DNA from 3 places in the Streptomyces sclerotialus genome. Region 3 is predicted to be linked to each of the others. Evidence: riboswitches for the same ligand, from Rfam matches in the RefSeq annotation. Region 3 holds a riboswitch; each other region holds the start of a gene.
What was found. A riboswitch is a leader RNA that binds a small molecule or an ion and turns the genes downstream of it on or off. The one in region 3 is predicted to bind cyclic di-AMP.
Positions count from the first base shown of each region.

Region 1: another riboswitch for cyclic di-AMP. It lies ahead of AAC944_RS15665 (transglycosylase family protein); the one in region 3 lies ahead of AAC944_RS27085 (M23 family metallopeptidase).
Region 2: another riboswitch for cyclic di-AMP. It lies ahead of AAC944_RS22135 (C40 family peptidase); the one in region 3 lies ahead of AAC944_RS27085 (M23 family metallopeptidase).

Region 1 covers NZ_JBFOHP010000002.1:3,544,704-3,554,800, reverse strand. Annotated here, with positions in the region: gene AAC944_RS15685 (SurA N-terminal domain-containing protein) at 279-908, shown strand; gene AAC944_RS15680 (nucleoside triphosphate pyrophosphohydrolase) at 1,030-1,992, shown strand; gene AAC944_RS15675 (cytochrome P450 family protein) at 2,038-3,339, shown strand; gene AAC944_RS15670 (transglycosylase family protein) at 3,541-4,551, shown strand; cyclic di-AMP (ydaO/yuaA leader) riboswitch at 4,840-5,009, shown strand; gene AAC944_RS15665 (transglycosylase family protein) at 5,013-5,699, shown strand; gene eno (phosphopyruvate hydratase) at 5,993-7,282, shown strand; gene AAC944_RS15655 (FtsB family cell division protein) at 7,429-7,899, shown strand; gene AAC944_RS15650 (DUF501 domain-containing protein) at 7,943-8,515, shown strand; gene AAC944_RS15645 (Ppx/GppA phosphatase family protein) at 8,512-9,453, shown strand; gene AAC944_RS15640 (NAD(P)/FAD-dependent oxidoreductase) at 9,876-10,097, shown strand, end outside.
Region 2 covers NZ_JBFOHP010000002.1:4,968,205-4,978,301, forward strand. Annotated here, with positions in the region: gene AAC944_RS22130 (hypothetical protein) at 437-790, shown strand; gene AAC944_RS22135 (C40 family peptidase) at 929-2,110, opposite strand; cyclic di-AMP (ydaO/yuaA leader) riboswitch at 2,119-2,313, opposite strand; gene pcrA (DNA helicase PcrA) at 2,644-5,130, shown strand; gene AAC944_RS22145 (M23 family metallopeptidase) at 5,254-6,999, opposite strand; gene AAC944_RS36550 (alpha/beta hydrolase) at 7,253-8,257, opposite strand; gene AAC944_RS22155 (cobalamin B12-binding domain-containing protein) at 9,129-9,596, shown strand; gene AAC944_RS22160 (DUF5691 domain-containing protein) at 9,743-10,097, opposite strand, start outside.
Region 3 covers NZ_JBFOHP010000002.1:6,121,237-6,131,333, forward strand. Annotated here, with positions in the region: gene AAC944_RS27070 (DNA gyrase/topoisomerase IV subunit A) at 1-1,173, opposite strand, end outside; gene AAC944_RS27075 (M16 family metallopeptidase) at 1,511-2,893, shown strand; gene AAC944_RS27080 (M16 family metallopeptidase) at 2,914-4,281, shown strand; cyclic di-AMP (ydaO/yuaA leader) riboswitch at 4,624-4,779, shown strand; gene AAC944_RS27085 (M23 family metallopeptidase) at 4,793-5,629, shown strand; gene AAC944_RS27090 (GntR family transcriptional regulator) at 5,867-6,565, shown strand; gene AAC944_RS27095 (HPr family phosphocarrier protein) at 6,849-7,130, opposite strand; gene AAC944_RS27100 (bifunctional acetate--CoA ligase family protein/GNAT family N-acetyltransferase) at 7,378-10,097, shown strand, end outside.

The DNA.
Region 1 (10,097 bases), 2.6 Mb from region 3:
GTACCACCAGGTGGAGCGGACGTGCGGACGGCCGCACCACCCGGGCTGGTAGGGCCGTACCGCCGCGGAGCAGCGGCCGTACCGTCCGGCGGCGGGACCGTACCGCCGCGGAGCAACGGCCCGCCGCAAGGGTACGAAACACAAAAGTGCCGCAATCGTTGGTCGAATTGCTGGTCCGCGCCGCGCGGACTTCATACCATCGATCAACGCCAGGACTGAGACGCCCGCGAGGTGCTGAAGGCCCCCGCTGTCGTTCATGATCTTCGCCGGGAGGCCGAATGCTCCGCCGTAGGACTGCGCTCTCCGTTTCCGCCGCCGCTGTCGTGGCGGCCCCGCTCCTGTCCGCCTGCGGCAGCGACGCGCACCCCGGTGCCGCGGCCGTCGTGGGCGGGGAGCGGATCACCGTGGCGCAGCTCCAGGCGCGGGTGAAGAACGTCCGTACGGCCCAGGAGGGCGCCCCGCAGGGCGCACAGATGATCCAGAACACCGGCCGGCTCAGCGTGACCATGCTCAACAGCATGATCTTCGACAGGGTGCTGGCGCGTAACGCGCAGGACGCCGGCGTCGAGGCCAGCCGGTCCGACGTGCAGAAGTGGCGGAACACCGCCGAGCGGCGGGCCGGCGGCGCCGAGCGGCTGAAGGCGATGTCGCTCCAGCAGGCCATCGCGCCGAGCGAGATCGACGGCATGGCCCGTAACCAGATCCTGATGGACGGCATCGCGAAGAAGCTGGGCGTGAACCGGCAGACGCCGCAGGGCCAGCAGAAGCTGGCCCAGGCGCTGGCCAAGACCTCGCGTGACCTCGGTATCGATGTGAACCCGCGCTTCGGCGAGTGGAACGACAGCCAGGTCATGCTCGGCGAGGCGAAGACTCCGTGGGTGCGTACGGAGCAGAAGCAGCAGGTGTGACACCGGGGCGGCCGGACGGCAGATCCGACGGACGGCAGATCCGACGGACGGCCGGGCACCAGGCACGGCGTGCGCCCGGCCTGCCGCCCGGCCGTCCGCTCCCGTGCGTTACGTTCGACGGGTGAACGCTTCCGCCACCGGCCGCCTGGTCCTGCTCACCACCAGCCACCGGGTCGCGCCCGGCCTGCTGTCCTGGCCCGCGTGGCAGACGCTGCGCGCCGCCGACCGCGTGCTGTGCGCCGACCCCGACCACCCGCAGCTGCCGTACCTCGCCGAGGCGGGCATCACGGCCGAGACCGCCGAGCCCACCGCCCGTGAGCTGGTCGACTACTGCGTGGCGGGCGGCCGTACGGCCGTGGTGCTGACGTCGGCCGCCGGGGAGAGCGCGCTGACCGACGGGCTCGCCCGGCTCGCCGGGTCGGGCCGCGAGGCGATGCCCGACCTGGAGCTGCTGCCCGGTTCGTACGACCTGCCCGGTGCCCGGCTGCTGGACCTCGTACAGGTCATGGACCAGATCCGGGCCGCCTGCCCGTGGAGCGGCGTGCGGACCCACGAGGATCTGGCGAAGTACGGCCTGGAGGAGATGTACGAGCTGGTCGAGGCGATCGAGGAGGGCGACCGGGAGGCGCTGGCCGAGGAGCTGGGCGACGTACTGCTCCAGGTCGTCTTCCACTCGCGGATCGCGCAGGACGACCCGGACGAGCCGTTCTCCGTCGACGACGTCGCGGGCATCATCGTCGACAAGCTGATCCACCGGCACCCGCACGTCTTCGGTGACGAGGAGGCCGCGACGCCGGAGGACGTCAGGGCGCACTGGCTGCGCACCAAGGCCGCCGAGAAGCAGCGCGAGTCCGTGACGGAGGGCGTGCCGCTGGGGCAGCCGGCCCTGGCGCTGGCCGCGAAGCTGGCCTCCCGGGCCCGCACCGCCGGCCTCGACGTGCCGGTGGCCGGCGAGGGCATCGGGTACGAGCTGCTGGCGCTGGCCGCGCGGGCCCAGGAGGAGGGCACCGACCCGGAGACCGCGCTGCGGGCGGCGGCCCGTACGTACCGGGACGCGATCGTGGCGGCGGAACGGGCGGGCTAGGGGCTTCTCAGGAGGGCCCCGCGGCCGACCGGTTACGGTCGGAGGGTGCACGACACCACCGCTTCCGCCTGCCCTGAACTCTTCACCTGGGAGTTCGCCGCCGATCCGTATCCCGCGTACGCCTGGCTCCGGGAGCACGCGCCGGTGCGCAGGACGGAGCTGCCCAGCGGGGTCGAGGCGTGGCTGGTCACCCGGTACGCGGACGCGCGCGAGGCGCTGGCCGACCCCCGGCTGTCGAAGAACCCGCAGCACCACAGTGAGGCCGCGCACGGTAAGGGCAAGGTCGGCATCCCCGGCGAGCGCAGCGCCAACCTGATGACGCACCTGCTCAACATCGACCCGCCGGACCACACCCGGCTGCGCCGCCTCGTCTCCAAGGCGTTCACGCCGCGTACGGTGGCGCGCTTCGCGCCGCGCGTACAGGAGCTGACCGACCAGCTGATCGACGGCTTCGCGGCGCGCGGCGAGGCCGACCTCATCCATGAGTTCGCGTTCCCGCTCCCCATCTACGCCATCTGCGACCTGCTGGGCGTGCCGCGCGAGGACCAGGACGACTTCCGGGACTGGGCCGGGATGATGATCCGGCACGGCGGGGGACCGCGTGGCGGGGTCGCCCGGTCCGTGAAGAAGATGCGTGCGTATCTGGCCGACTTGATCCACCGCAAGCGGGAGTCGCTGGCGGCGGAGGAGACCGGGGACGAGGACCTGATCTCGGCCCTCATCCGGGCCTCGGACCACGGCGAGCACCTCACCGAGAACGAAGCGGCGGCGATGGCGTTCATCCTGCTGTTCGCCGGGTTCGAGACGACCGTCAACCTGATCGGGAACGGTACGTACGCGCTGCTGCGCAACCCGGAACAGCGGGCGCGGCTGCAGGCGGCGCTGGCCGCGGGCGACGAGGAACTGCTCGCGACCGGGATCGAGGAACTGCTGCGTTACGACGGGCCGGTGGAGCTGGCGACCTGGCGGTTCGCGACGGAGGAGCTGGCCATCGGCGGGCAGGTGATCGCCGCCGGCGAGCCCGTACTGGTGGTGCTGGCGGCCGCCGACCGGGACCCGGCGCGGTTCGCGTCACCGGACACCCTGGACCTCGGGCGCCGTGACAACCAGCACCTCGGATACGGGCACGGCATCCACTACTGCCTGGGCGCGCCGCTCGCCCGCCTCGAAGGCCGTACGGCGCTGGCGACCCTGCTGACCCGGCTGCCCGATCTCGAACTGGCCGCCGATCCGGACGAGCTGCGCTGGCGCGGCGGTCTCATCATGCGCGGACTGCGGGCGCTGCCGGTGCGTTTCACGCCGGAAGGCGCGCCGGACGAGGAGCGGGACGCGCCAGGTGGCGAGTAGTCCGGAGGGGCTTCGGACGCCCCGTCAGAACGGGCATTTCCGCAGGTAACGGGGTGCGGCAAGGGGGTCGGCGCCGGGCAGAACTGACCCGGCGTCAGCGGCGTGATCTACACGTGATCTCCGCTACACCGGCTTGAGACCGGACCAGGCCCCCGCTACTTTGCCTGCGACAACTCAAGCCGCCGCTCGAAAGGCACCCGCATGCGCTCCGGCAACGGTAGACACCGCCGCCCCCGCCAGGCCCCCGCCCTCCTGGTGGCGGCCTCCGTCACGGGCGCAGGGCTGGCCCTGCCGCTGCTGGCGGCGGGTGGCGCGCAGGCCGCCGACACCGCCACGTGGGACCGCGTCGCGATGTGCGAGAGCGGCGGCATGTGGAGCGCCAACTCCGGCAACGGCTTCTACGGCGGGCTGCAGCTGACCCTGGAGATGTGGAAGGACTACGGCGGCGAGTCCTACGCCGAGCGTCCGGACCTCGCCAGCCGCTCCCAGCAGATCGCGGTCGCCGAGGCGATCCTGAACGACCGCGGCCCGGACGCCTGGCCCAGCTGCGCCGTCAACGCCGGCCTCGACGTGGACGGCCTGATACCCGACGTGGACCCGGGCGGTTCGGAGACGCCGGTGCCGCAGCCCTCGGAGCCGGGCGACGACGCCTCCGGCAGCCCGTCCGGCAGCCCGTCCACCGGCACGGGCGACGACGGCGGTGACAACGCGGGACAGCCGTCCGACAGCGCCACATCTCAGCCCTCCGGGGATGCCACGTCCGAGCCTTCCGGCGGCGCCACCAACTCGCCGTCCGGCGACGCCACCGCCACGCCGTCCGGCGGCGGCGCGGACCAGGGCGGCGGGGATGCCGAGGGCTCCGGCGAGGACACCGCCGGGCCGCGCGCGGGCGACCCCGCCGACCGGCCCTCCGGCGACGCCTCGGCCCCCGGTACCGGCCGCCACCGCGGTGACGCGGACGACGGCAAGGGCGGCGAGGGAGAGGACGGGCGTCCGGCCGGGCGGCACGCGTCGCGCGGCGGTGAGGCGCACCGCGGTACCCCGGCAGATGACGGCATGTACACGGTGCGGCCGGGCGACAGCCTGTCCGCGATCGCCGACGCGCAGGGGCTGACCGAGGGGTGGACGGGTCTGTACGACGCCAACGAGGGCGTCATAGGGGCCGACCCGGACCTCATCCACCCTGGTCAGCGACTCGACCTGAAGCAGTGACGGGCGGCCCGCAAGGGCCCCGCAAGGGCTAAGTGCGGGCCGGTTGTGCCCAATTGGGGAAAGTGAGACATGGGTCTCGTCCCGGGGTGTTTCCGGCCGCCGTGTCCGTTGTTTCCATACCGTGTTCGACCTGCGCAAACGGGCGGTTTCGAGGCTCGAAACCGGTCAACTGTCCTACGAATGGGTGGTTTGAACCGCTGAGGGGTGTGTGTTTACGTTCTTCACCGCTCGCACCAAGTGAGCCCGCCGATCATTCGCCGAATCCTGCCGGTGATCGGTCGGACAACCGTCGCGCAAGCGCCGTAGGCAGGAGCGGGGGACCCAAGGTAAGTGCCGTACCGCCGCGGAAACGCAGCGGCCGGCTTGGGGTGAAGCCGGGTGTGCGGACAGCGCATCCGGCCGGGCCACTCACAGCCCGAACCCGACAGCTCACCTCGCAGGCGTCGGTGAGGAAGAACAACATGCTCAAGGGCAAGCACCGCCGCCCCTCGAAGGCCGTCCGTGCCGTCACGCTCGCCGGTGTCGCCGGCGCGGCCGTGGCCGTCCCGCTGATGACCGCCGGTTCCGCCAACGCGGCCTCGGTCGCCACCTGGGACAAGGTCGCCCAGTGCGAGTCCGGCGGCAACTGGTCGATCAACACCGGTAACGGCTACTACGGTGGCCTGCAGTTCTCGAACTCCTCCTGGGCCGCCGCCGGCGGTACCAAGTACGCGCCGCGTGCCGACCTGGCCACCAAGGACCAGCAGATCGCCACCGCCGAGAAGCTGCTCGCCATGCAGGGCCCGGGTGCCTGGGGCTGCGCCGGTGCCGGCGGCCTGACCGCCGGTGGCCCGGCCGCGCAGGTGAACACCGGTGGCTCCGGCCAGGCCCAGCAGCAGGCTCCGCAGCAGGAGGCCCCCAAGCAGCAGGCCGCCCCGCAGCAGGAGGCGCCGAAGCAGCAGGCCGCCCCGAAGCCGCAGACGACGCAGCCCCAGGCCGCGCCGAAGCCGGCCGCCGGTCACGGCAACTACACCGTGAAGTCCGGCGACACCCTCGGCAAGATCGCCAAGGCGCACGGCGAGAACTGGAAGACCGTCTACGAGAACAACAAGTCGACCGTCGGCGGCAACCCCGACCTGATCTTCCCGGGCCAGAAGCTCGAGGTCTGATCCCGTCGGCCTGCCGGCCGCCCGTGAGACCGCCCCGCCGCGACGCGAACGCCCCCGAGCGCGTCACGGCGGGGCTTCACGTTTGCGTGAGCGGGGCCATCCGGGCGGCAGGCCGCTCAGATGCGTAGTGCCGGTTTTGCCGGATACGTCCGCGACAAAAAGTGGTTCTTACCTCCCGGATTGCGGGCCTTTGGGGCCTTTTTCGTCTCACGCACGGGGCTAGGGGCAGGCGGACGGCGCGAAGGCCGTTAGGCTCGTGCTGCAGAACTCCAGAAACCCACGAAGGAGACAACGTGCCGTCGATCGACGTCGTCGTAGCTCGCGAGATCCTCGACTCGCGAGGCAACCCCACGGTCGAGGTCGAGGTCGGCCTCGACGACGGCAGCACCGGCCGCGCGGCCGTGCCGTCGGGCGCCTCCACCGGCGCCTTCGAGGCCATCGAGCTGCGTGACGGCGACCCGAACCGTTACCTCGGCAAGGGCGTCGAGAAGGCCGTGCTGGCCGTCATCGAGCAGATCGGCCCCGAGCTGGTCGGCTACGACGCCACCGAGCAGCGCCTCATCGACCAGGCGATGTTCGACCTGGACGCCACCGACAACAAGGGCTCCCTGGGCGCCAACGCGATCCTGGGCGTCTCCCTGGCCGTCGCGCACGCCGCGTCCGAGGCCAGCGACCTGCCGCTGTTCCGCTACCTCGGCGGCCCGAACGCGCACGTGCTGCCCGTTCCGATGATGAACATCCTCAACGGTGGGTCGCACGCCGACTCCAACGTGGACATCCAGGAGTTCATGATCGCCCCGATCGGCGCGGAGTCCTTCTCCGAGGCGCTGCGCTGGGGTGCCGAGGTCTACCACACCCTCAAGAAGGTCCTGAAGAGCAAGGGCCTGGCCACCGGCCTGGGCGACGAGGGCGGCTTCGCCCCGAACCTCGGCTCCAACCGTGAGGCTCTCGACCTCATCCTGGAGGCCATCAAGGAGGCCGGTTACACCCCCGGCCAGGACATCGCGCTGGCGCTCGACGTCGCCGCCTCCGAGTTCTACAAGGACGGCGCGTACGAGTTCGAGGGCAAGTCCCGCTCGGCCGCCGAGATGACCGAGTACTACGAGGAGCTCGTCGCCTCGTACCCGCTGGTCTCCATCGAGGACCCGCTGTTCGAGGACGACTGGGACGGCTGGAAGACCATCACCGAGAAGATCGGCTCCAAGGTCCAGCTGGTCGGCGACGACCTGTTCGTGACCAACCCCGAGCGCCTGGCCCGCGGCATCGAGGAGGGCTCCGCCAACGCCCTGCTGGTCAAGGTCAACCAGATCGGTTCGCTGACCGAGACCCTGGACGCCGTCGAGCTGGCCCAGCGCAACGGCTTCAAGTGCATGATGTCGCACCGCTCCGGCGAGACCGAGGACGTCACCATCGCCGACCTGGCCGTCGCCACCAACTGCGGCCAGATCAAGACCGGCGCCCCGGCCCGCTCCGAGCGCGTCGCCAAGTACAACCAGCTGCTGCGCATCGAGGAGATCCTCGACGACGCGGCGGTCTACGCGGGCCGCAGCGCGTTCCCGCGGTTCCGCTCTGCTGACCAGTAAGCACAGCAAGGGCTGAGCCCCGCGCCTGAGGGCTGAGCGGCCCGAAGGTCCCGGCGGCCTGAAGGCCTCGGCTTCCGTACGTCCCCGGCAGCGGTCCCGTACCGTTGCCGGGGACGTATGTACGAGGCGAGGCAGGGGAGGTCACATTGTCCGGTGAACGGTTCTCGACCGCGACCCGGCTCAAGGCGCTCGGCGAGCAAGCCGCCGCCCGGGTCTACCGTGCCCGCTCCCCGCGGCGCAGCCGGCTCACCGGCCGCGCCGCGCTGCTCGCGCTCGTACTGTGCTCGCTGGTCGTGGCCCTCGCGTACCCGATAAGGGCCTACGTCTCCCAGCGCTCGGACATCGCCGAGCAGCGCCGCGAGGCCGAGACGGCCCGGGAGGCGGTGCAGCGGCTCCGCCAGGAGAAGGCGCGCTGGCAGGACCCGGCGTACGTACGCCAGCAGGCCCGCCGCCACCTGCACTACGTCCTGCCCGGCGAGACCGGCTACACCGTCGTGGACGGCACCGGCGCCGGCCGGCCGCGCGCCGCCACGGGCGCGGTGCAGCGCCCGTGGTACGAAGCCATCTGGTCCGGCCTGGACTCCGCCGACGCGCGAGGGCGTGCCGCCGGGGGATGATGGGGCGGCCGACCGTACAACCCTGACGACAAGAGAAGCCTGCATGGACACGCCGCCTCCCCAGACCGAGCCCACCGAGCCCACCGACGCGGACGTCGCGGCGTTCCGGGAGCAGCTGGGCCGCCCGCCGCGCGGCCTGCGCGCCATCGCGCACCGCTGCCCCTGCGGCAACCCGGACGTCGTCGAGACGGCCCCGCGCCTGGAGGACGGCACGCCCTTCCCCACGCTGTACTACCTCACCTGCCCGCGCGCGGCCTCCGCGATCGGCACGCTCGAGGCGAACGGCGTGATGAAGGAGATGACCGAGCGGCTGGCCACCGACCCCGAGCTGGCCGCCGCCTACCGCGCGGCGCACGAGGACTACATCCGCCGCCGGGACGCCATCGAGGAGCTGACGGGCTTCCCGAGCGCGGGCGGCATGCCGGACCGCGTGAAGTGCCTGCACGTGCTGGTCGGTCACTCGCTGGCGGCAGGGCCCGGCGTGAACCCGCTGGGCGACGAGGCCATCGCCATGCTGCCCGAGTGGTGGAAGAAGGGGCCGTGCGTGCGCCCCTGCCAGGACACCGGCACGACCACGGACACCACGGACACCACGGACAAGGGAGCCTCCGAGTGAAGCGCGTCGCCGCCATCGACTGCGGTACGAACTCCATCCGTCTGCTCGTCGCGGACCTCGACCCGGAGACCGGCGAACTGAAGGACCTGGACCGCCGGATGCAGATCGTCCGGCTCGGCCAGGGCGTGGACCGTACCGGCCGGCTGGCGCCGGAGGCGCTGGAGCGGACCTTCGCGGCCTGCCGGGAGTACGCCGCGGTGATCGAGGAGCTGGGCGCGGAGCGGGTGCGCTTCGTGGCGACCTCGGCCTCCCGTGACGCGGAGAACCGGGACGACTTCGTCCGCGGCGTGGCGGACATCCTGGGCGTCGAGCCCGAGGTGATCACCGGTGACCAGGAGGCGGAGTTCTCCTTCACGGGCGCGACGAAGGAGCTGACGGGCCGCGCCGACTTGGAGAAGCCGTACCTGGTCGTCGACATCGGCGGCGGCTCCACGGAGTTCGTGCTCGGGTCGGACTCCGTCCGCGCGGCGCGCTCCGTCGACATCGGCTGTGTCCGGATGACCGAGCGGCACCTCGTCCACGACGGCGAGGTCGTCGACCCGCCCGGGGAGGGGCAGATCGCCGCCATAAGGGCGGACGTCGCGGCGGCGCTGGACCAGGCCGCCGAGGCCGTGCCGCTGGCCGAGGCGCACACGCTGGTCGGACTCGCGGGGACGGTGACGACGATCGCCGGGATCGCGCTGCGCCTGGACGCGTACGACTCGGCCGCCATCCATCACTCGCGGATCCCGCTGGGGAAGGTCCGGGAGATCACCGAGCAGCTGCTCGGCTCCACGCACGACGAGCGTGCGGCGATTCCGGTCATGCATCCGGGCCGGGTGGACGTGATCGCCGCGGGTGCCCTCGTACTGCTTTCGATCATGGAGCGTACGGGCGCTCAGGAGGTCGTCGTCTCGGAGCACGACATCCTGGACGGGATCGCCTGGAGCATCGCCTGAGAGGCCCGCTGAGCGGGTTCTGAGGGGGCTTGAAACGGGCCTCGGAGCGTGCGGAGGACGCGTTCCGGGGCCCCTTCGCGTCGTGTCGGCGAAAAAGTTCGTGAAACTCTTCACATGAAAAAAGCGCCCGATGGGGCAACAAGTCGCCCGCCACTCGCCCCTTCGGGGCTCACATGTGGCCGCGCACCGGGGAATGTGCGGTTTCGGCGGGCTTAAAGACTCGCTTATGCGGTGCGTGGTCCAGCCTCACGAAGGGGCTCCAGCCCTGATGAGGAGGGGTGTGCAACGCTCGGCCGGGCACCGTGGTTCCCCCGCGGAGCTATGGCGTCGATCACGAAGGCGCGGAGTGTAGCAGACCCCTGTCCGGTGCTTGTGAAGGCCCTCACGAGCCACCCCCCAAGTGGGGGTGGATACTCGATGACATGAGCACCACGGAGCGTCCCAGGATCCTCGTAGTAGGCGGTGGGTACGTAGGCCTGTACGCGGCACGCCGCATCCTCAAGAAGATGCGGTACGGCGAGGCGACCGTCACGGTCGTCGACCCGCGCTCGTACATGACGTACCAGCCCTTCCTCCCCGAGACCGCCGCCGGCAGCATCTCGCCGCGCAACGTCGTCGTCCCGCTGCGACGCGCTGTGCCGGGC
Region 2 (10,097 bases), 1.2 Mb from region 3:
GGCGGCGCGGGTGGCTGAAACGGTGCCATGTGACGTCAGTTGTCTCAGTAATTCCGTAGGCCCACTCGCGTCAGCAAAGCGTCATGACGCCCCTGAGGCCCCGCTGCTTCCCCTGGTACGGCGGCGGTCCGTGTTCAAGGGGGAGCGGACCACCGCCGTACCTTCGGCGGGGGCGGCCGGCGGCCGCCGGGGCGGATCCGACGGTGGTGGGGAGCCGGCCGCCTGAACGAGGACGCTAAACCTCCCGGCGGCGGCCGGGCGGTCGTTGCCGCCGATTGCCCGTTCCCTCACTGGGCCGTGCCCGCTTCCGCCGCCGGGTGAACGCTGCTGACCGGCGACGTGCGACAGTGCGACCGGAAGGCGAGCGACCGTTCGAGCCGTGGCGGGGCGGACCTGCCCGCCGGGCGGCGCGGCGGCGCAGTTACGATCGACCACTATGGACGTAGTGATCAATGTGTTCGTCATCCTGCACATCATCGGCATCGCCTCGCTGCTCGGCGGCTTCCTCACGCAGATGAAGGCGATGGGCGCGGGCACCGCCCGCTTCGTGCCCGCGATGCTGCACGGCGCGATCACGATGCTGGTGACCGGCGTCGTCCTGGTGGGCCTGAACCAGATGCAGGACTACGCGGTCGACAACATCAAGATCGGCGTCAAGCTCGCCGTCCTGATCGTGATCCTCGGCCTGGTCTACGTGAAGCGGGACGAGGAGAAGGTCGAGAAGCCGCTCTTCGGGCTCGTCGGCCTGCTCACGGTCGTCAACATCTGCATCGCCGTGCTCTGGACCTGACACCCGGCCCGTTCCGGCACACCCGGCCCGGTCCCGGTACACCCGGCCCGGTCCGGCGCGACGGACACACGACACGCGAAGTGCGCGGCTGCCCGAGGGCGGCCGCGCACTTCGTCGTTCCGGGGGCTGGCCAGGGGCTCAGGCCGGTCGTACGTTCCCGTAGATCGGCATGTAGTAGATCGACTCCACGCGGACGTTCGTGCCCGGCTTCGGGGCGTGGATCATCTTGCCGTCGCCTATGTACATCCCGACGTGGCTGATGTCGTCGTAGAAGAAGACCAGGTCACCCGGTTGCAGATCCTTCGTCGCGACCCGCGTGCCGGTCTTCACCTGGTCCCAGGTCGTCCGCGGCAGCGAAACGCCCGCCGCCTTCCACGCGGCCTGGGTGAGCCCCGAGCAGTCGTACGACGTGGGGCCGGTCGCGCCCCAGACGTACGGCTTGCCCAGCTGCGCGCGGGCGAAGGCGATGGCCTTCTCCGCCTTGGTGGCGTACGCACCGTCGGACGTCCCGGAGCCGGTACCGGACCCGCTGCCCGTCCCGGACCCGGACCCGCCGTCCGTACCGCCCGTGCCGCCGCCCGTACCGCCGTCCTGCTGCTCCTGCCGCTCGCGCTCGGCCTGCTCCCGCGCCAGCTCCTCGGCCTTGCGCTGCGCCTCGGCCTCCTTCTTGCGCTCCAGCTCCGCGAGCCGCGCCTTCTCCTGCGCGGTCAGCCGGGACAGCAGCTCCCGGGCCTCGGTCAGCTTGCCCTGGACGTCCTGCTTGGCCGTCTTCAGCGTCTCCTGGGACTTCTGCAGCTCCTCCAGGCCCTTGACCGCCTGCGTCCGCTTACGTGCGGCCTGCGCCTGCTGGTCCTGGTAGTCGGCGACGGCCTCCTGCTGGCGGCCGGTGAGCCGTTCCATCAGGTGGTTGCGGTCCACGAACTGCTGCGGGTCCTGCGCCAGCATCAGCTGCGCGGTCGGGCTCAGCCCGCCGGAGCGGTACTGCGCGGAGGCGAAGGTGCCCAGCTCACGCCGGGCCTCGTTCATCTTCTCGGTCCGCCGGGCCGCGGCCTCCCGCAGCCCGTCCACCTTCTCGCGCTGGGTGCCGGCGCGCTCCTTGGCGGCGTTGTACTTCTGGGTGGCGACCTCGGCCTGCCGGTACAGGCCGTCGACCTTCTTCTTGACCTCCTCGATGGAGGGCTCGGGCTTCCTGGGGGCCGCGTCCGCGGTCTGGGTGAGCAGCGTGACCGAGGCCAGCGCTGCGGTGGTGAGCCCGGCCGCCGTGCGGCGGTGCGCGGGCACGGTGAGCATGCGGGTGCGCGGCTTGCGATGAGACGCCAAGGCCGGCGACTCCTTCCGTGGACCGCCTACCGGGTTAGCTGTCGGGTTCGGGCGATGCCGCATTGCTGCGGCGTACTACGGAAGGTGCCCTACGGCCGTGCGGATCGCTCCGCAGCGGCCGATTCACCCCGGTCGTACGTGGGCCCTCCTGGGCCGAAGGCGGCGACAGGAGGGAGGGTCCCCGGCTCCGGCTGTCGTGCGTACGGACAGGCCGGACTCGGCGGGGCGGCCCGTGCCGGTGCTGTCACCGGCGGTGGGGCGGGCTGCCCGGTCGGCACGGTAACCAACTCGTGTGACTCCTGTGAAGGCTGATGTTCGATTTGCCCGCAATCTTTTCGTGACCTGATCGTGTCCGTGCCGATGTGCGCCCGGCTGTGACCACGGACTGTCCGGTGGTGTTGTCCGTCCGTGACCGGATGCCGCGTGCCGTATGCTCCGCGGCCGCCCGTCCGCCCCGCCCCAGGTGTGTCCTTGCCCCCGAATTCCGCGGGCGGGGCCGGGCTGTCGGTGGGGCGGCCTAGACTCGGTGGGCGATGAGCAGCCTCTTTGACGACAGCTTCCTGGCGGACCTCGAGCCCAAGGACGAGGAGCCGCCGCCTCCCGAGGACGAGGACCGTCCGGCAGCGGAGGAGGTGCCGCACGACCTCTTCGGCGGCCGCTACGACGCACCCGCGCCGAGGGACGCGTACTACCGCGACGGCGCCGCCCGCCCGGCGGTCGACCCGGCCGCGCTGCTGGAGGGGCTGAACGACCAGCAGAAGGCCGCCGTCGTGCACAGCGGCGGCGCGCTGCTCATCGTCGCGGGCGCCGGCTCCGGCAAGACCCGCGTCCTCACGCACCGCATCGCGCATCTGCTCGGCGCACGCGGCGTCCACCCCGGCCAGATCCTCGCGATCACGTTCACGAACAAGGCCGCGGGCGAGATGAAGGAGCGCGTGGAGGAGCTGGTCGGCCCGCGCGCCAACGCCATGTGGGTCTCCACCTTCCACAGCGCCTGCGTGCGCATCCTGCGCCGCGAGTCCAAGAAGCTGGGCTTCACGTCGTCGTTCTCGATCTACGACGCCGCCGACTCCAAGCGGCTGATGGCCCTGGTCTGCCGCGATCTGGACCTGGACCCCAAGCGCTTCCCGCCCAAGTCCTTCAGTGCGAAGATCTCCAACCTCAAGAACGAGCTCATCGACCACGAGGACTTCGCCGCGACGGCCGCGGACGGCTTCGAGAAGACCCTGGCCGAGGCGTACACGATGTACCAGGCACGGCTGCGCGAGGCCAACGCCCTGGACTTCGACGACATCATCATGACGACGGTGAACCTCCTCCAGGCGTTCCCGGACGTCGCGGACCACTACCGCCGCCGCTTCCGGCACGTCCTGGTCGACGAGTACCAGGACACCAACCACGCCCAGTACACCCTCGTGCGCGAGCTGGTGGGCCCCGGGACGCCCGAGGTGCCCGCCGCCGAGCTGTGCGTCGTCGGCGACGCCGACCAGTCGATCTACGCCTTCCGCGGCGCCACGATCCGGAACATCCTCCAGTTCGAGGAGGACTACCCGGACGCGACCACGATCCTGCTGGAGCAGAACTACCGCTCCTCGCAGACGATCCTCTCGGCCGCCAACGCCGTCATCGAGCGCAACGAGAACCGCCGCCCGAAGAACCTCTGGACGGACGCCGGCACCGGCCCGAAGATCACCGGCTATGTCGCCGACACCGAGCACGACGAGGCGCAGTTCGTCGCCGACGAGATCGACCGGCTGACGGACGCGGGCGAGACCAGGGCCGGCGACGTCGCGATCTTCTACCGCACCAACGCCCAGTCCCGTGTCTTCGAAGAGGTCTTCATCCGGGTCGGGCTGCCCTACAAGGTCGTCGGCGGCGTGCGGTTCTACGAGCGCAAGGAGGTCCGGGATGTCCTCGCGTACCTGCGCGTGCTGGCCAACCCCGAGGACGCCGTCCCGCTGCGCCGCATCCTGAACGTGCCCAAGCGCGGCATCGGCGACCGCGCCGAGGCCATGATCGAGGCGCTCGCGCTGCGCGAGAAGATCACCTTCCCGCAGGCGCTGCGCCGCGTCGACGAGGCGTACGGCATGGCCGCCCGCTCCGCGAACGCCGTCAAGCGCTTCAACACGCTCATGGAGGAGCTGCGGACCATCGCGGAGTCCGGCGCCGGGCCCGCGACCGTCCTGGAAGCGGTCCTGGAGCGTACGGGCTATCTGGCCGAGCTCCAGGCGTCCACGGACCCGCAGGACGAGACCCGGATCGAGAACCTCCAGGAGCTCGCGGCGGTCGCCCTCGAATTCGAGCAGGACCGCGCCGAGACGGAGACATCAGGGGCCGCCGCCCCGGGACCCGGCACGCTCTCCGACTTCCTGGAGCAGGTCGCCCTGGTCGCCGACTCCGACCAGATCCCCGACGAGGACGAGGAGGGCACGGGCGTCATCACGCTCATGACCCTGCACACCGCCAAGGGCCTGGAGTTCCCGACCGTCTTCCTGACCGGCATGGAGGACGGCGTCTTCCCGCACATGCGCGCGCTCGGCCAGACCAAGGAGCTGGAGGAGGAGCGGCGGCTGGCGTACGTCGGCATCACCCGCGCCCAGGAGCGGCTCTACCTCACCCGCTCCACGATGCGCAGCGCCTGGGGCCAGCCCCAGTACAACCCGCAGTCCCGCTTCCTGGAGGAGATCCCGGACGAGTACGTCGAATGGAAGCGGACCGGGCCGGCGACGCCGTCCGCCTCCATGGGCGGGCTCTCCTCGGGCCTGTCCGGCGGCGGCTTCGGTTCCTCGGTCACCTCCTCGCGGAGCAAGGCCGGGCCGAGCGGCTTCGCGACCCGGCGGGCGAAGGACCGGCAGGTGGTCGCGCTGGCCATCGGTGACCGCGTCTCGCACGACAGCTTCGGGCTCGGCACGGTCGTCGGGGTCAAGGGCAGCGGCGACAACGCCGAGGCGACGATCGACTTCGGCGGCGAGAAGCCGAAGCGGCTGCTGCTGCGGTACGCGCCGGTGGAGAAGCTGTAGCAGTCCGCGCCGTACGCACAGGTGGCCCGGCCCCCTCGGGGGACCGGGCCACCGGCGTACGTGGTTCCGGTCGGCTCAGTGGGGACGAGGCCCCCGGGGACGAGGCCCCTGGAGACGAGACCCTCAGTTCGGGTCGAGGCCCTTGGAGCGCAGCCAGGGCAGCGGGTCTATCGCGTCACCGCCGCCCGGATGCACCTCGAAGTGCAGGTGCGGCCCGGTGGAGTTGCCGGAGTTGCCCGAGTACGCGATGACGTCGCCGGCCTTGACCGTGCCCGAGCGGATCTTGGCGCTGCTCAGGTGGCAGTACCAGGTCTCGGTGCCGTCCGGCGCGGTGATCTCCACCATGTTGCCGTAGGCGGGGTTCCACTTGGTGACGACCGTGCCGTCGGTCGCGGCCATCACGGGCGTGCCGTAGCTGACCGGGAAGTCGATCCCGGAGTGCAGCGACATCCAGTTGACGCCGGCCTGCCCGTACAGCGCGCTCAGCCCGTGCTGTTTGACCGGCAATGCGAACTTCGGACGCAGCGCCTCCTTGCGCGCGGCCTCCTCGGCCTTGCGCTTCTTCTCGGCGGCCGCCCGGGCCTGCAGGTCGAGACGTTCCTGCGTACGGCTGGCACGGTCGGCGAAGTCGTTCGCGTCCGCGCTGAGGTTGGAGAGCTGGGAGTCCAGCTTGTTGTTCGCGGCGGACGGCTTCACGGCCGAGGCGTCCGACGCGGCCTGCACGGCGGTGTCCTCGTCCTTGTCCGTCGCTCCGGAGACGGAGGCGGCCGCCACGGCGCACACGCCCATGGCCGCCACGGACGGCACGGCGACGGTCAGCAGCGCGGACTTCTTCGGCGTACGCCGCCGGCCCCGGCCGCCGCCGCTCCCGTGCGCCTCACGCCGGGCGGCCCGGCGGCCACCGGGAGCGGCCCCGGCGCCTTCGGGAGCGCCCTCGGGGGAGACGGCGGGGGCGGGGATGATCGTGGTGACGGCGGAGTGGAGATCGTCGTCGGGGGCCTCGTCGTAGGCCGTGCCGTCGGGGGCGGCTTCGCCGACGGCGGCTGCCGCGTCGTCGCCCGCGACATCGAACTGACCGATGTCGAACTGCGCGGTGTCGAACTGTCCGGTGTCGAAGGGGCCGGTCCCGAACTGCGTCGCGTCGAACTGGGCCGTCTCGAACGGGTCCGCCTCGAACTGGCCTGGCTCGTACTGGGCCGTCTCGAACTGCGCGCCCTGATAGGCCGAGTCGTACCCCTCGGCGCCGGACCAGGCCTCACTGTCCCACTGCCCGGTGGCGGCACCGGCGTCCTGCGCGGCGTACCCGTCGTACGAACCGGCGGCATCGTACGTACCAGCGATGCCGTACGCGCCAGTGGTGTCGTACGCACCGGTGTCGGCGTCGTACGACGCGCTCGGATCGTACGCACCGCTCATGTCGAAGCTGCCGGTACCGGTACCGGTACCGGTGCCGGTGCCGGTGTCACTGCCGGTGTTGTCGTACGACCCGTACGCATACGGGTCGTACGCGCCCGTCCCGTACCCGGTGGCGTACGTACCGGTGTCGTATGTCGCGTTGGCGTCGTACGCACCGCTCACGTCGTAGCTGCCGGTGTCGTACGCTCCGCCGTCGTGCGTCGGCCCACCGTCGTAGGTCACCGTGCCGTAGGCCCCGGAGTCGTAGGCGGCCGCTTCGTACATGGTCGGGTCGTACGCTCCGGTGGCATACGCCCCGGTGTCGTACGTTCCGGTGGTGTACCCGTCGTACGCGGCGTAACCGAGCTGGGTGTCCTGCTGCCCGTGCGACTCGTAACCGGGATGGGGCCCGTACGAGGCGTCAGCAGCAGAGCCGGTCGGGTCTTGGTTCCCCGACGGGTGACGGTCGTTCACCACCAACTTCTCTTTCGCCTCGGCAGCAGGAGAATTAGCGGCGACTGTACCCGGCGGTATGCGACGGCGACAATCTTCCGTAGGTTTCGGGCCCTTCCAGACCGGGCATTTGGCCGTCTTTCGGAGGACGTCAGGCGCGTTCTTGGCGCCGCGTTCGAAGAATGTTCGAGATCAATTGGTGTGGATGTCGGGTCGGGCGCGGGGGTTCGGACGCTCGACCCGACGACGGGCCGGGTTGGCCGGATCCGGGAGGTCAGGCGACGGATGCCTGGTCGGAGGCGGTTTCTCCGGGGGAGGTCCCGGGCGGCGCCCCGGACGAGGACCCGGACGAGGGCACGGGTGATGTGCCGGGCGGGATGCCGGGACTCGCCGGCTGTGCCGGGTCCGTCGGATCCGGGGAGGCCAGCGCCTCGCGGATGCCGGCGGCGACCGCACCGTTGACCGGAAAGGCCAGATGTCCGACACCGGAGACATGGATGTTCCGGACCCGGAGATCTTCATGATCGATCCGTGCCGTCTCGGCCGGAACCATCATCTGATCGAGATCGCTCCAGAAGCAGACGAAATGCGTCCGGCAATTCGGCGCGGGCCGGGCCAAATCCTTGATCACGTCCGAATCCGTCCGCATCTGGCGCACGAGCGGGTGCGCGGGGAGCAGCGCCGCGAGGCGGGTGCCCCCGTGCGGCGTACCGAGCGTGACCAGTGTCCGGATCCGTGCGTCCCCGCCCAGCCGCTGCACGTAGTACCGCGCGATCAGACCGCCGAGACTGTGTCCGACCATGTCGATACGGCGGTGACCGGTCCGCTCGCAGAGATCCTCCACGTGGCGCCCCAGCAGCTCGGCGGCCTTGCGTATGTCGCACGTGAGGGGGGAGTAGTTGAGCGCCTCCAGGTGGCGCCAGCCGTGCCGGCGCAGCGAACGGCGCAGCAGTACGAAGACGGAACGGTTGTCGATGAAGCCGTGCAGCAGCAGCACGGGCGGGTGCGACCGGCCCTCGGTCGGCAGGAGAGCCGGCGCGGGCAGCCGCTCAGCCCCGCACCCGGCCTGCGCTCCCGCGTCGGTACCTGGTGCGGTCCCGGCGCCTGTTCCGGTCCCGGTGCCGGTTGCGGCCGCTGCCTTGGCGCGCGGCCGACGGCCGGCTCCGGTCGTCTTCGTCCCGGCGCCCGTTGCGGCGCCCGTTGTGGCGTCCGCCCCGGTGTTCGGTTCGGCGCCCGGTGCGGTGTCCGCTCTGGTTCTGGCCCCCCGGGCGCGGGCGATGTCATCGGTCACGGCGTGCCGTACCGCGCCGACGGTGGTGCCGGCGGCCCCGTCGACCGCGTCGAGCGCGGCGGGGGCGTCGGGGTGGGTACCGGCGGCGTCAGTGGTGGTGGCAGCGGCGGCCGCACGGGCACGGGCGCGTGCCGCCGCTGCCGCGGCCTGCTCCTGCGAGACGCCCGTGGGGTACAGCAGCAGGTGCCCGGCGAGCACCGCCAGCTCCCAGGCCGTGACGCGCAGCATGGCGGCGGAGGGGCGGATCAGACAGCAGAGAAAGGGCAAGGCCTTCATCGGCCGACCTCCCGAACGGCACGCGGAGGACGCCTCTGTCCCCCGTCATGCCCTCATGGGGAGCCGTCGGGTGCGTACACGGTCCCCGTACACCGTGCTCGCCTGTGAGTTGCGGTACCGGTACGGACCAGCCGGTGGTTGTCACCGAGGGCGGCACCCGACGGATACCCGGCCCGACGTGTGTCCCCGCTGCTCCTACGTCTGACGTACGTCCCATCCGTACGTGACGCGGTACCTGTTCCCCGCACACCGTGCGTGTGCATAGGGCCTGTACGTACCCGGAATGCGCACCTCCGTGCCGCGCGGCTCACGACGCGGCGGTGCGACGACCTGCTGCGGCTCCCTGCGCCGCCCCGCAGACGCCCCCGCCGCCTCGCGGCGGCGGGAGGTGATGCGGCGTACGGCGCGTAGCGAACGTGTCCCACGTGTGATTTCCCCCTCCCTCCATGTCGCGAAACGGCTCCGTACGCGATGCTGGGGATAACGTTCGTTCACGCTGGCGGCCGCCCGGGTGGCCGCGTATTCGGTTGTCGGCTCGACGGCACTGGTCAAGGCATGTGCCGCGCTTGGCTTGGAGGCAGTGATGGGTGTGGCTCGGCATCAAGTGGGTCAATCGGAGAGCCGAGGCGGAGTGAGCGGAGCGAACGTCGCCGGTCCGATCCGTGTGGTGGTGGCCAAGCCGGGGCTCGACGGCCACGACCGCGGTGCCAAGGTCATCGCGCGGGCACTGCGTGACGCCGGTATGGAGGTCATCTACACCGGGCTCCACCAGACGCCGGAGCAGATCGTCGACACCGCGATCCAGGAGGACGCCGACGCGATCGGCCTCTCGATCCTCTCGGGGGCGCACAACACCCTCTTCGCGAAGGTGATCGAACTGCTCAAGGAGCGCGACGCGGAGGACATCAAGGTCTTCGGCGGCGGGATCATCCCGGAGGCCGACATCCCCCCGCTCAAGGAGCAGGGCGTCGCGGAGATCTTCACCCCCGGCGCGACGACGGCCTCCATCGTCGAATGGGTGACCGCCAACGTCCGCCAGCTGACGGCCTGACCGGGCGCCGCGGGGAACTGCGGCGACGGGTACCGGGCCGGGCGCGGACCTGTGCGTCGGTCCGGGCGCGGACCTGTGCGTCGGTGCGGGAGCCGGGCCGGCCTCGGGGTGTCCGGGCGCCCGGGGCCGCGGCGCCGCGCGGGGGCTCATGACTCCGCCTCGGCGGACCGCGGCCCCGGCCCGGCGAGCTCGGCGTGCATCGTGGCGCGGAGCCGGAGGGTGCCGACGAGGCGCTGGAAGGCCTCGGACCAGTAGCCGTCAGCGCCCGGCGAGCCGTCCTCCGGTTCGTCGCCCCGCGCCGTGAGCCGGTCGAGCCGGTCGGCGGCGGCCGGGTCCAGGCACCGCTCGGCCAGCCCCATCACTCCGCTGAAGCTCCACGGGTAACTCCCGGCGTCCCGCGCGATGTCCAGGGCGTCCACGACCGCCGTGCCGAGCGGCTCCGTCCAGGGCACGGCGCACACCCCCAGCAGCCGGAACGCGTCCGACAGCCCGTGCGACGCG
Region 3 (10,097 bases):
GCGCTTCTTGGTGCGGCGGAACTCGCTGCGGCGCCGGACCACCGTGAAGCGGTGGTCGACGTAGACCTCCAGCAGCTCCTTCAGGCCCAGCGTCAGGGGCTGGCCGTCGACCAGCGCGACGTTGTTGATGCCGAAGGACTCCTCCATGGGCGTGAGCTTGTAGAGGGTCTCCAGGACGGCTTCGGGGTTGAAGCCGTTCTTGATCTCGATGACGAGGCGGAGGCCGTGCTCGCGGTCGGTGAGGTCCTTGACGTCGGCGATGCCCTGCAGCTTCTTCGAGCCGACCAGGTCCTTGATCTTGGAGATGACCTTCTCGGGGCCGACCGTGAAGGGCAGTTCCGTGACGACCAGGCCCTTGCGGCGGGCCGTGACGTTCTCGACGGTCGCGGTGGCGCGCATCTTGAAGGAGCCGCGGCCCTTCTCGTACGCGTCACGGATGCCGGAGAGGCCGACGATGCGGCCGCCGGTGGGCAGGTCAGGCCCCGGGACGTACTTCATCAGCGTCTCGAGGTCGGCGTTCGGGTGCTTGATGAGGTGCCGGGCGGCGGCGATGACCTCGCCGAGGTTGTGCGGCGGCATGTTCGTCGCCATGCCGACGGCGATGCCGGAGGTGCCGTTGACGAGGAGGTTCGGGTACGCCGCCGGGAGGGCGACCGGCTCCTGCTCCTGGCCGTCGTAGTTGGGCTGGAAGTCGACGGTGTCCTCGTCGATGGACTCCGTCATCAGGGACGTCGCGGAGTCCATCCGGCACTCGGTGTACCGCATGGCGGCGGGCGGGTCGTCGTTGCCGAGCGAGCCGAAGTTGCCGTGGCCGTCGACCAGCGGCAGCCGCATGGAGAAGGGCTGCGCCATGCGCACCAGCGCGTCGTAGATCGACGCGTCGCCGTGCGGGTGGAGCTTACCCATGACCTCGCCGACGACGCGGGCGCACTTCACGTACCCGCGGTCGGGGCGCAGGCCCATCTCGTTCATCTGGTACAGGATGCGGCGGTGCACGGGCTTGAGGCCGTCGCGTGCGTCGGGCAGGGCGCGCGAGTAGATGACCGAATACGCGTACTCCAGGAAGGAACCCTGCATCTCATCGACGACGTCGATGTCGAGGATCCGCTCCTCGAAGTCCTGGGGCTCCGGGGTGCCCCCTGAGGGTCGGGTCTTCGTGCTGCGGCGGGCCATCGCGGCTGCGGCTCCTTCGCTCGAACTCTGCTTCGCTTACGGCTACGGCGTCTGCTGGCCGGCGGGCCGGGGCGGGTGCTCCCGTCCTGCCGGGCAGGCTCAGCGGCCGGTGCTGGATGCTCAACGGCTGAGCCTGTTGCGGACCATTGTGGCCCGCGGGTCTGACAACGCCGACCGCGACCCGTCCGTACGCCCGTCCGAGCCGGATGTGCGGCGGGCCTCGTTCCGGGGAATCTCCTTGCGGCGGGGTGCCGGGCGGGAACTTCGCCAGATGTCGGCGCGCTTGCATACAGTGACAGAACTTCCTCGCAAGCGGATCGAAGGGACGTACATGCCCATGGGTCACACGGCCACAGAACAAGCCGGGTCCGGCGGCCTGACAGCGACCGAGCACCGGCTGGCCAACGGCCTGCGCGTGGTGCTCTCCGAGGACCACCTGACCCCCGTCGCGGCGGTCTGCCTGTGGTACGACGTCGGCTCCCGCCACGAGGTGAAGGGCCGTACGGGCCTGGCGCACCTCTTCGAGCACCTGATGTTCCAGGGATCGGCGCAGGTCAAGGGCAACGGTCACTTCGAGCTGGTGCAGGGCGCCGGCGGCTCGCTCAACGGCACCACGAGCTTCGAGCGCACGAACTACTTCGAGACCATGCCGGCCCACCAGCTGGAGCTCGCCCTGTGGCTGGAGGCGGACCGGATGGGCTCGCTGCTGACCGCGCTGGACGAGGAGTCGCTGGAGAACCAGCGCGACGTGGTGAAGAACGAGCGCCGCCAGCGGTACGACAACGTGCCTTACGGGACGGCGTTCGAGAAGCTGACGGCGATGGCCTACCCGGAGGGCCACCCGTACCACCACACGCCCATCGGGTCCATGGCCGACCTGGACGCCGCCTCCCTGGAGGACGCGCGGAACTTCTTCCGTACGTACTACGCGCCCAACAACGCCGTGCTGTCCATCGTGGGCGACATCGACCCCGAGCAGACGCTCGCCTGGGTGGAGAAGTACTTCGGCACCATCCCCGGCCACGAGGGCAAGCAGCCGCCGCGGGACGGCTCGCTGCCCGAGATCATGGGCAAGGAGCTGCGCGAGGTCGTGCACGAGGAGGTGCCCTCGCGGGCCCTCATGGCGGCGTACCGGCTGCCGCACGACAACACCCGTGAGGCTGATGCCGCGGACGTCGCGTTGACGATCCTGGGCGGCGGCGAGTCCTCCCGGCTCTACAACCGCCTCGTGCGCCGCGACCGCAGCGCCGTCGCGGCGGGCTTCGGACTGCTGCGCCTGGCGGGCGCGCCCTCGCTGGGCTGGCTGGACGTGAAGACGTCGGCCGGCGTGGAGGTCCCCGCCATCGAGCGGGCGGTGGACGAGGAGCTGAAGCGCTTCGCCGAGGAGGGGCCGACCGCCGAGGAGATGGAGCGCGCGCAGGCCCAGTTGGAGCGCGAGTGGCTGGACCGCCTGGAGACGGTCGCCGGGCGCGCGGACGAACTGTGCCGGTACGCGGTGCTGTTCGGCGACCCGCAGCTCGCGCTGAGCGCCGTACAGCGCGTCCTGGAGATCACTCCCGAGGAGGTGCAGGCGGTCGCCCAGGCCCGGCTGCGCCCGGACAACCGTGCGGTGCTGGTCTACGAGCCGACCGGGCCCGCCGAGGCCGCCGCCGTGGAGGCCACCGAGGCCGACGCGGCCGCCGCCCAGCACGAGACCGAGACCGAGGAGGCGGCCCAGTGACCGACGCCGTGACCCCCACCATGACCTTCCACCCGCAGCCGCAGGCCGGACAGCCGAAGCCGTGGGCGTTCCCGGCACCGGTGCGCGGCACGCTCGGCAACGGCCTGACGGTGCTGCGCGCCGACCGGCCGGGCCAGCAGGTCGTCGCCGTCGAGATCAACCTCGTCGCGCCGCTGGAGGCCGAGCCCGAGGGCCTGGACGGCGTCGCCACCATCATGGCGCGCGCGTTCTCCGAGGGCACCGACAAGCACGACGCCGAGGAGTTCGCCGCCGAGCTGGAGCGGTGCGGCGCCACCCTGGACGCGCACGCCGACCACCCCGGTGTCCGCGTCTCCCTCGAAGTGCCGGCCTCCCGTCTCACCAAGGCGCTCGGGCTGCTCGCCGACGCCCTGCGTGCCCCGGCCTTCCCGGACAGCGAGATCGAGCGCCTGGTGCGCAACCGCCTGGACGAGATCCCGCACGAGCTCGCCAATCCCGGCCGGCGGGCCGCGATGGCGCTGTCCAAGGAGCTGTTCCCGGCCGCCTCCCGGATGTCCCGGCCGCGCCAGGGCACCGAGGAGACGGTGGCGCGTATCGACGCCGCCGCGGTGCGTGCCTTCTACGAGGCGCACGTACGCCCCGCCACGGCCACCGCCGTGGTCGTCGGGGACTTCACCGGGGTGGACCTGGACGCGGCGCTGGCGGAGACCCTCGGGGCGTGGACGGGCTCCACCGCCGAGCCGGTCGCGGCCTCGCCCATCGTCGCCGACGACACCGGCCGTGTCGTCATCGTGGACCGGCCCGGCGCCGTCCAGACGCAGCTGCTCATCGGCCGGATCGGTGCCGACCGGCACGACCGCGTGTGGCCGGCGCAGGTGCTCGGCACCTACTGCCTGGGCGGCACGCTCACGTCCCGGCTGGACCGTGTGCTGCGCGAGGAGAAGGGCTACACCTACGGCGTGCGGGCGTTCGGTCAGGTGCTGCGCTCCTCCGCTGACGGCACGGGCGCCGCGATGCTGGCCATCAGCGGCTCGGTGGACACCGAGTCCACGGAGCCGGCGCTGGCCGACCTCTGGAAGGTGCTGCGGACGCTGGCCGCCGAGGGGCTGACCGACGCCGAGCGCGACGTGGCGGTGCAGAACCTGGTCGGTGTGGCGCCGCTGAAGTACGAGACGGCCGCGGCCGTCGCAGGGACGCTCGCCGACCAGGTCGAGCAGCACCTCCCCGACGACTTCCAGGCGGAGCTGTACCGGCGCATGGCCGAGACCGGCACGGTCGAGGCGACCGCCGCCGTGGTCAACGCCTTCCCGGTGGACCGGCTCGTCACGGTCCTCGTCGGTGACGCGGCGCAGATCGCGGAGCCGGTACGGAAGCTGGGCATCGGCGAGGTGTCGGTCGTCAAGGGCTGATCAGGAGGGACCGGCGGCGGAAGCGGACCGCTGCCGGCCGTTGCGGTAGCGGGTGTGAACGTCGCCTGCCCGGCAGGGTGCGAGCACGGACCGGAGCACGTCGTACCGGTGCCGTCGACGGTGGCGTGAAGCCTGTCAACGCCGCCCGTATACCAGGACATAACGGGTCCCGGGTCGCCAATGCGGCCCGGGATCTTCGCTTTTGTCCGGAATGCAGTAGGTGGTTGCCTGTGCCCCGTGTGGCGTCCGGCACAAACTCCCGATTCTGTTTGCTGATCGCGAGATGTCCCGTTTAGCGTCGGTCCGGCTGTTCGACAGAAGTGCGCCGCACCCGCGGCCGCCGGGCAGTCATCGCCGAGTCCCCGTACGGCGCGAGCCAGGGGAGCCGGGGACCCACATGTCCCTTGGGGTGAATCGGCGCCCTCTCCGGAGGGGGCCGTAGGAGACCTTCCTGCTCCGAACCCGTCAGCTAACCCGGTAGGCGAGAAGGAAGGAAAGGAGTGCGCCGGTCATGGCGTTCACCCGTGCCACCGGCAAGCATCGCCGCCCCGGCCGTGCTGCCCGGACCACCCGCAACATCGCCGGCATAGCCGCGGCGACCGGCGTCGCCGTCTCCATCGCCTCCCCGGCGCTGGCCGCGGGCGAGGAGCCGGCCGCCACCGTCACCGACGCCGGTCTGACCCGCGCCATCGCCGACACCGGTGACCGGGTCGCCGACAACATCGTCGCGCAGGCCGACGCGCAGGAGGAGGCCGCCGAGGTCGCCGCCGCCCGCGCCCAGGTCGAGGACGCCGCCGTCAAGAGCGCCGAGGCCGCCAAGAAGAAGGCCCAGGAGGAGCGGCGCAAGGCCGCCGCCGAGGCCGCCGAGAAGAAGGCCGCGGCCAAGAAGGCCGGCGAGACCCGCGCCTCGCGCTCGGACGCCCGTACCACCCTCAGCGCCTCCGGTTACGTCTCGCCGATCGCCGGCAGCTACGTCTCCACGCCGTACAAGGCCTCCAGCGGCCTGTGGTCCTCCGGCAGCCACACCGGCATCGACTTCCACGCCGCCTCCGGCACCGCCGTCCACGCCGTCGGCGCGGGCACCGTCGTCGAGGCCGGCTGGGGCGGCGCGTACGGCAACAACGTCGTCCTCAAGATGGACGACGGCACGTACACCCAGTACGGCCACCTGTCGTCCATCAGCGTCTCGGTCGGCCAGAAGGTCTCCGCGAACCAGCAGATCGCGCTGTCCGGCAACACCGGCAACACCACCGGCCCGCACCTGCACTTCGAGGCGCGCACCGGCCCGGACTACGGCTCGGACATCGACCCGATCGCGTACCTGCGCTCGCACGGCGTCAACGTCTGAGGCGGCCCGCATCGTACGGCGCACCCCGCGTGCCCCTCGGAACCCCGGCCCACCGGCCGGGGTTCCGGCGTTTCCGGACGCGCTCGCGTCCCCGCTTCCCCGCGAATACCCGTTCACCGGCCAAAAATTATCCATGAATTCGTCACGGCCGTCGGAAATGGCCGTCCGGTGTCATAGAGTCGCGGAAAAGGCGTCGCCCGGCGGCGTTTCCAGAGGATTGCGGCGGAGGCACGGACGATGCGAGGGAACATTTCGGCGCATGCGGTCTGCACGGCGATTCGCGACGACATCGTCTCCGGTGTGTTCCCGCCCGGTTCCCGGCTGATCGAGGAGCTGCTCGCCTCCCGGTACGGCGTCTCCCGCGTCCCCGTGAGAGAGGCGCTGCGCACCCTGGAGTCCGAGGGGTTCGTCACCACCCGGCGGCACGCCGGCGCGTGCGTGGCCGAGCCGACCGAGCAGGAGGCCGCCGACCTCCTGGACATCCGGCTCCTCCTGGAGCCCCTGGGCGCCGCCCGTGCCGCGACCCGCCGCTCCACCGCGCACCTGAAGGTGCTGCGCGGTCTGGTGCGCATCGGGCGCGCGAGGGCCCCCCACGGCAACCCTGCCGACCTGCGGCAGCTGGACGGCTGGTTCCATGAGACGCTCGCCCAGGCGACGGGCAGCGCCAGCATGACGGCGCTGCTCACCCAGGTGCGCCGCAAGATCGACTGGGTGTACGCGGTCGACCTGGGCCGGACGCCGCCCGGTGACGTGGGCCGGTACTGGCAGGAGCACGGCGCGATCGTGGACGCGGTGGCGCGCGGCGACGCCGAACGCGCCCGTGCGCTGACCACCGCACATGTGGAGCGCGCACTGCCCGCCTACCGGCTGCGCCATCCCGCGCCGGGGGTGAGGGAAGCGAAACAGCCCGTAAACATGGCGCGCGTCCAGAATTAACACCGCTGCCGTATACAACTCCTGGGGAATTCAGCCCCCCTGGTTCGGCGTGCCCGAATATTCTCGCGCGGCTTCGAAAAGGGAAATTCGGGTGTGCCGCGTAAGCCGTCTGCAGGCGGGGCGGGTGAAGAATTCCTCGGCGACTGCAGCGGCGGGACGGCGGGTGACGGGTCCGGCCCGCCACCGTGCGAAACGGCCCCGCCCGTGACTCCTGCGGGAGTCACCGTGGCGGGGCCGTGAAGGCGGTGCCGGGCGGCGTGCGGCCGCCGGCCTGCCCGAAGGGTCAGACCGTCTCCGGGAGCTCCTCGAGGCCCTCGGAGACGAGCTTCGCCAGGCGGTCCAGCGCGGCGTCGGCGCCCTCGGCGTCCGAAGCCAGCACGATCTCCTCGCCACCCTGGGCGCCCAGGCCCAGGACCGCGAGCATGGAAGCGGCGTTGACGGGGTTGCCGTCGCCCTTGGCGATCGTGACCGGCACGCCGGAAGCGGTGGCCGCACGGACGAAGATCGAGGCGGGGCGGGCGTGCAGACCCTCGGCCCATCCGACATTGACGCGGCGCTCAGCCATTGTGTTGCCCTTCGGGTCGGAAAAGTTGTCTAGACCAGTGTCTCACGCGGGCACCGGTGGTCCGGTGTGCCCAGCCCGCACGAGCGCTCGGATCCTAGAAGCCCAAGCCTGCGTCACGCCCAGGCTGTACGCATGCTGAGACCCGCTCGTACGCACCGTCCCGCCGCGGGGTACGTACGGTCGTGTCCGAGGCGCCCTCCGGCACTTCGGCCGCCCCCTGATACGCAGCCGGTCGTACGCTGTCCGCATGGAGACGCCGTCGGATGCCGCCGCCTACCCCGCCCACTGGGAAGCCGACGTGGTGCTGCGTGACGGCGGCACCGCCCGGATCCGCCCCATCACCCCGGACGACGCGGAACGCCTGGTCTCCTTCTACGAGCAGGTCTCCGACGAGTCGAAGTACTACCGCTTCTTCGCGCCCTACCCCCGGCTCTCCGACCGCGACGTGCACCGCTTCACCCACCACGACTACGTCGACCGGGTAGGGCTCGCCGCCTTCGTGGGCGGCGAGATGATCGCCACCGTCCGGTACGACCGCATCAGCGCCGACGGCCGGCCCGCCACCGGGCCTGACGCCGACCAGGCCGAGGTCGCCTTCCTCGTCCAGGACGACCAGCAGGGCCGCGGCGTCGCCTCCGCGCTCATGGAGCACATCGCCGCGGTCGCCCGCGAGCGCGGCATCCGCCGCTTCGTCGCCGAGATCCTGCCCGCCAACACCAAGATGATCAAGGTGTTCACGGACGCCGGCTACACCCAGAAGCGCACCTTCGAGGACGGCGTCGTCCGCCTCGAATTCGGCCTGGAACCCACCGAGCAGTCCGTCGCCGTCATGCGCGGCCGCGAGCACCGCGCCGAGGCCCGCTCCGTACAGCGGCTGCTCGCCCCGGGGTCGGTCGCCGTCATCGGTACGGGGCGCGCCCCCGGAGGCGTCGGTCGCTCCGCCCTGCGCAACATCCTGGACGCCGGCTTCACCGGCCACACGTACGCCGTCAACCGCGCCTTCCCCGAAGGCGGCAGCACGCTGGACCCGGAGGGCGTACCCGCCTACCGCTCGCTCCGGGACATCCCCGGCCCCGTCGACCTGGCCGTCGTCGCCGTACCCGCCGAGCATGTCCCCGACGTCGTCCGCGACTGCGGCGAACACGGCGTCCAGGGGCTGGTCATCCTCACCTCCGGGTACGCGGAGGCCGGCCCCGAAGGGCGCGAGAAGCAGCGCGCACTGCTGCGCCAGGCCCGCTCGTACGGCATGCGGCTGGTCGGCCCGAACGCCTTCGGACTGATCAACACCGCCCCCGGCGTCCGCCTCAACGCCTCCCTGTCGCCCCGGCTGCCCGGCGCGGGCCGCGTCGGCCTCTTCACCCAGTCCGGCGCGATCGGCATCGGACTGCTCAGCGCCCTCCACGAGCGCGGCTCCGGGGACGGCGCCATCGCCGGGGTCTCCACCTTCGTGTCGGCCGGCAACCGCGCCGACGTCTCCGGCAACGACCTGCTCCAGTACTGGTACGAGGACCCCGCCACCGACGTCGCCCTGCTGTACCTGGAGTCGATCGGCAACCCCCGCAAGTTCACCCGGCTCGCCCGCCGCACCGCCGCCGCCAAGCCCGTCGTGGTCGTCAAGGGCGCCCGGCACAGCGGCACCGTCCCGCTCGGCCACACCGTCCCCGCCACCCGCATCCCCGACGCCACGGTCTCCGCCCTCATGCGGCAGGCCGGCGTCATCCGGGTCGGCACCGTCACCGAGCTGATCGACGCGGGACTGCTGCTCGCCTCCCAGCCGCTGCCCGCCGGCCCCCGGGTCGCGATCCTCGGCAACTCCGAAGCGCTCGCCCTCCTCGCGTACGACGCGTGCCTCACCGAGGGGCTGCGCCCGCAGCGCCCTCATGTACTGCCCTTCGCCGCCACGACGGCCGAGTTCCGTGCCGCACTGGCCGACGCCCTCGCCGGTGACCGCATCGACGCGGTCCTCCTCACCGCGATCCCGTGGGTCGCCGAGGGCAGCAGCGCGGACCCCGAGGAGATCGCGGCCCTCGCCACGGCCCTGCGCGAGGCCGCGGCCGAAGGCCCCGCCAAGCCGGTCACCGTCGTCCACCTGGCGATGGACGAACTGGCGGGGGCGCTCTCGGACACGGCGGAATCTCCGCAGACGCCGGGAAGCACGGGCGAGCAGGAAGCCGCCGAGGACACCTCCGGGACGCCGCGGGAGCGCCCCTCCGGGCTGCCCCGCATCCCCGCCTACCCCGCAGCCGAGCGGGCCGTACGGTCCCTCGCCGAGGCCGTCCGGTACGCGACCTGGCGCCGCGAGTCCGCGGCGCCCGGCAAGGTCCCCGAGTACGACGACATCCAGGAGGCCGCGGCAGGCGCCGACATCGAGCGGCTCCTCGACGAGCTCACCGCCGACGCCGAACCCCACCGCTCCGTGGCGCTGCCCGCCGACGAGGCCGCGGCCCTGCTCGGCCGCTACGGCATCCGCGTACGCGCCGCCCTCCCCGCTCCCGACGCGGACGCCGCCGTGCGCGCCGCCGAGGCCCTGGGCTACCCGGTCGCCCTGAAGACCACGGCGCCGCACCTGCGGCACCGCGCCGACCTCGGGGGCGTGCGCCTCGACCTCCCGGGGGAACGCGCCCTGCGCCGCGCCTATCAGGAGCTGACCGACTTCCTCGGGAAGCCCGAAGAGCTGCGCCCCGTGGTGCAGGCCATGGTCCCGCGCGGCGTCGACACCCTCATCCGGGCCTCCATCGACCCCGCGGCCGGTGCCGTCCTCTCCTTCGGGCTGGCCGGCGCCCCCTCCCAGCTCCTCGGCGACACCGCACACCGCCTCATCCCCGCCACCGACCGCGACGTCGCCGAACAGATCCGCTCCATCCGGAGCGCACCGCTGCTCTTCGGGTGGCGCGGCTCGCAGCCCGTGGACAGCGCGGCCCTGGAGGAACTGCTGCTGCGCGTCTCCCGGCTCGTCGACGACCACCC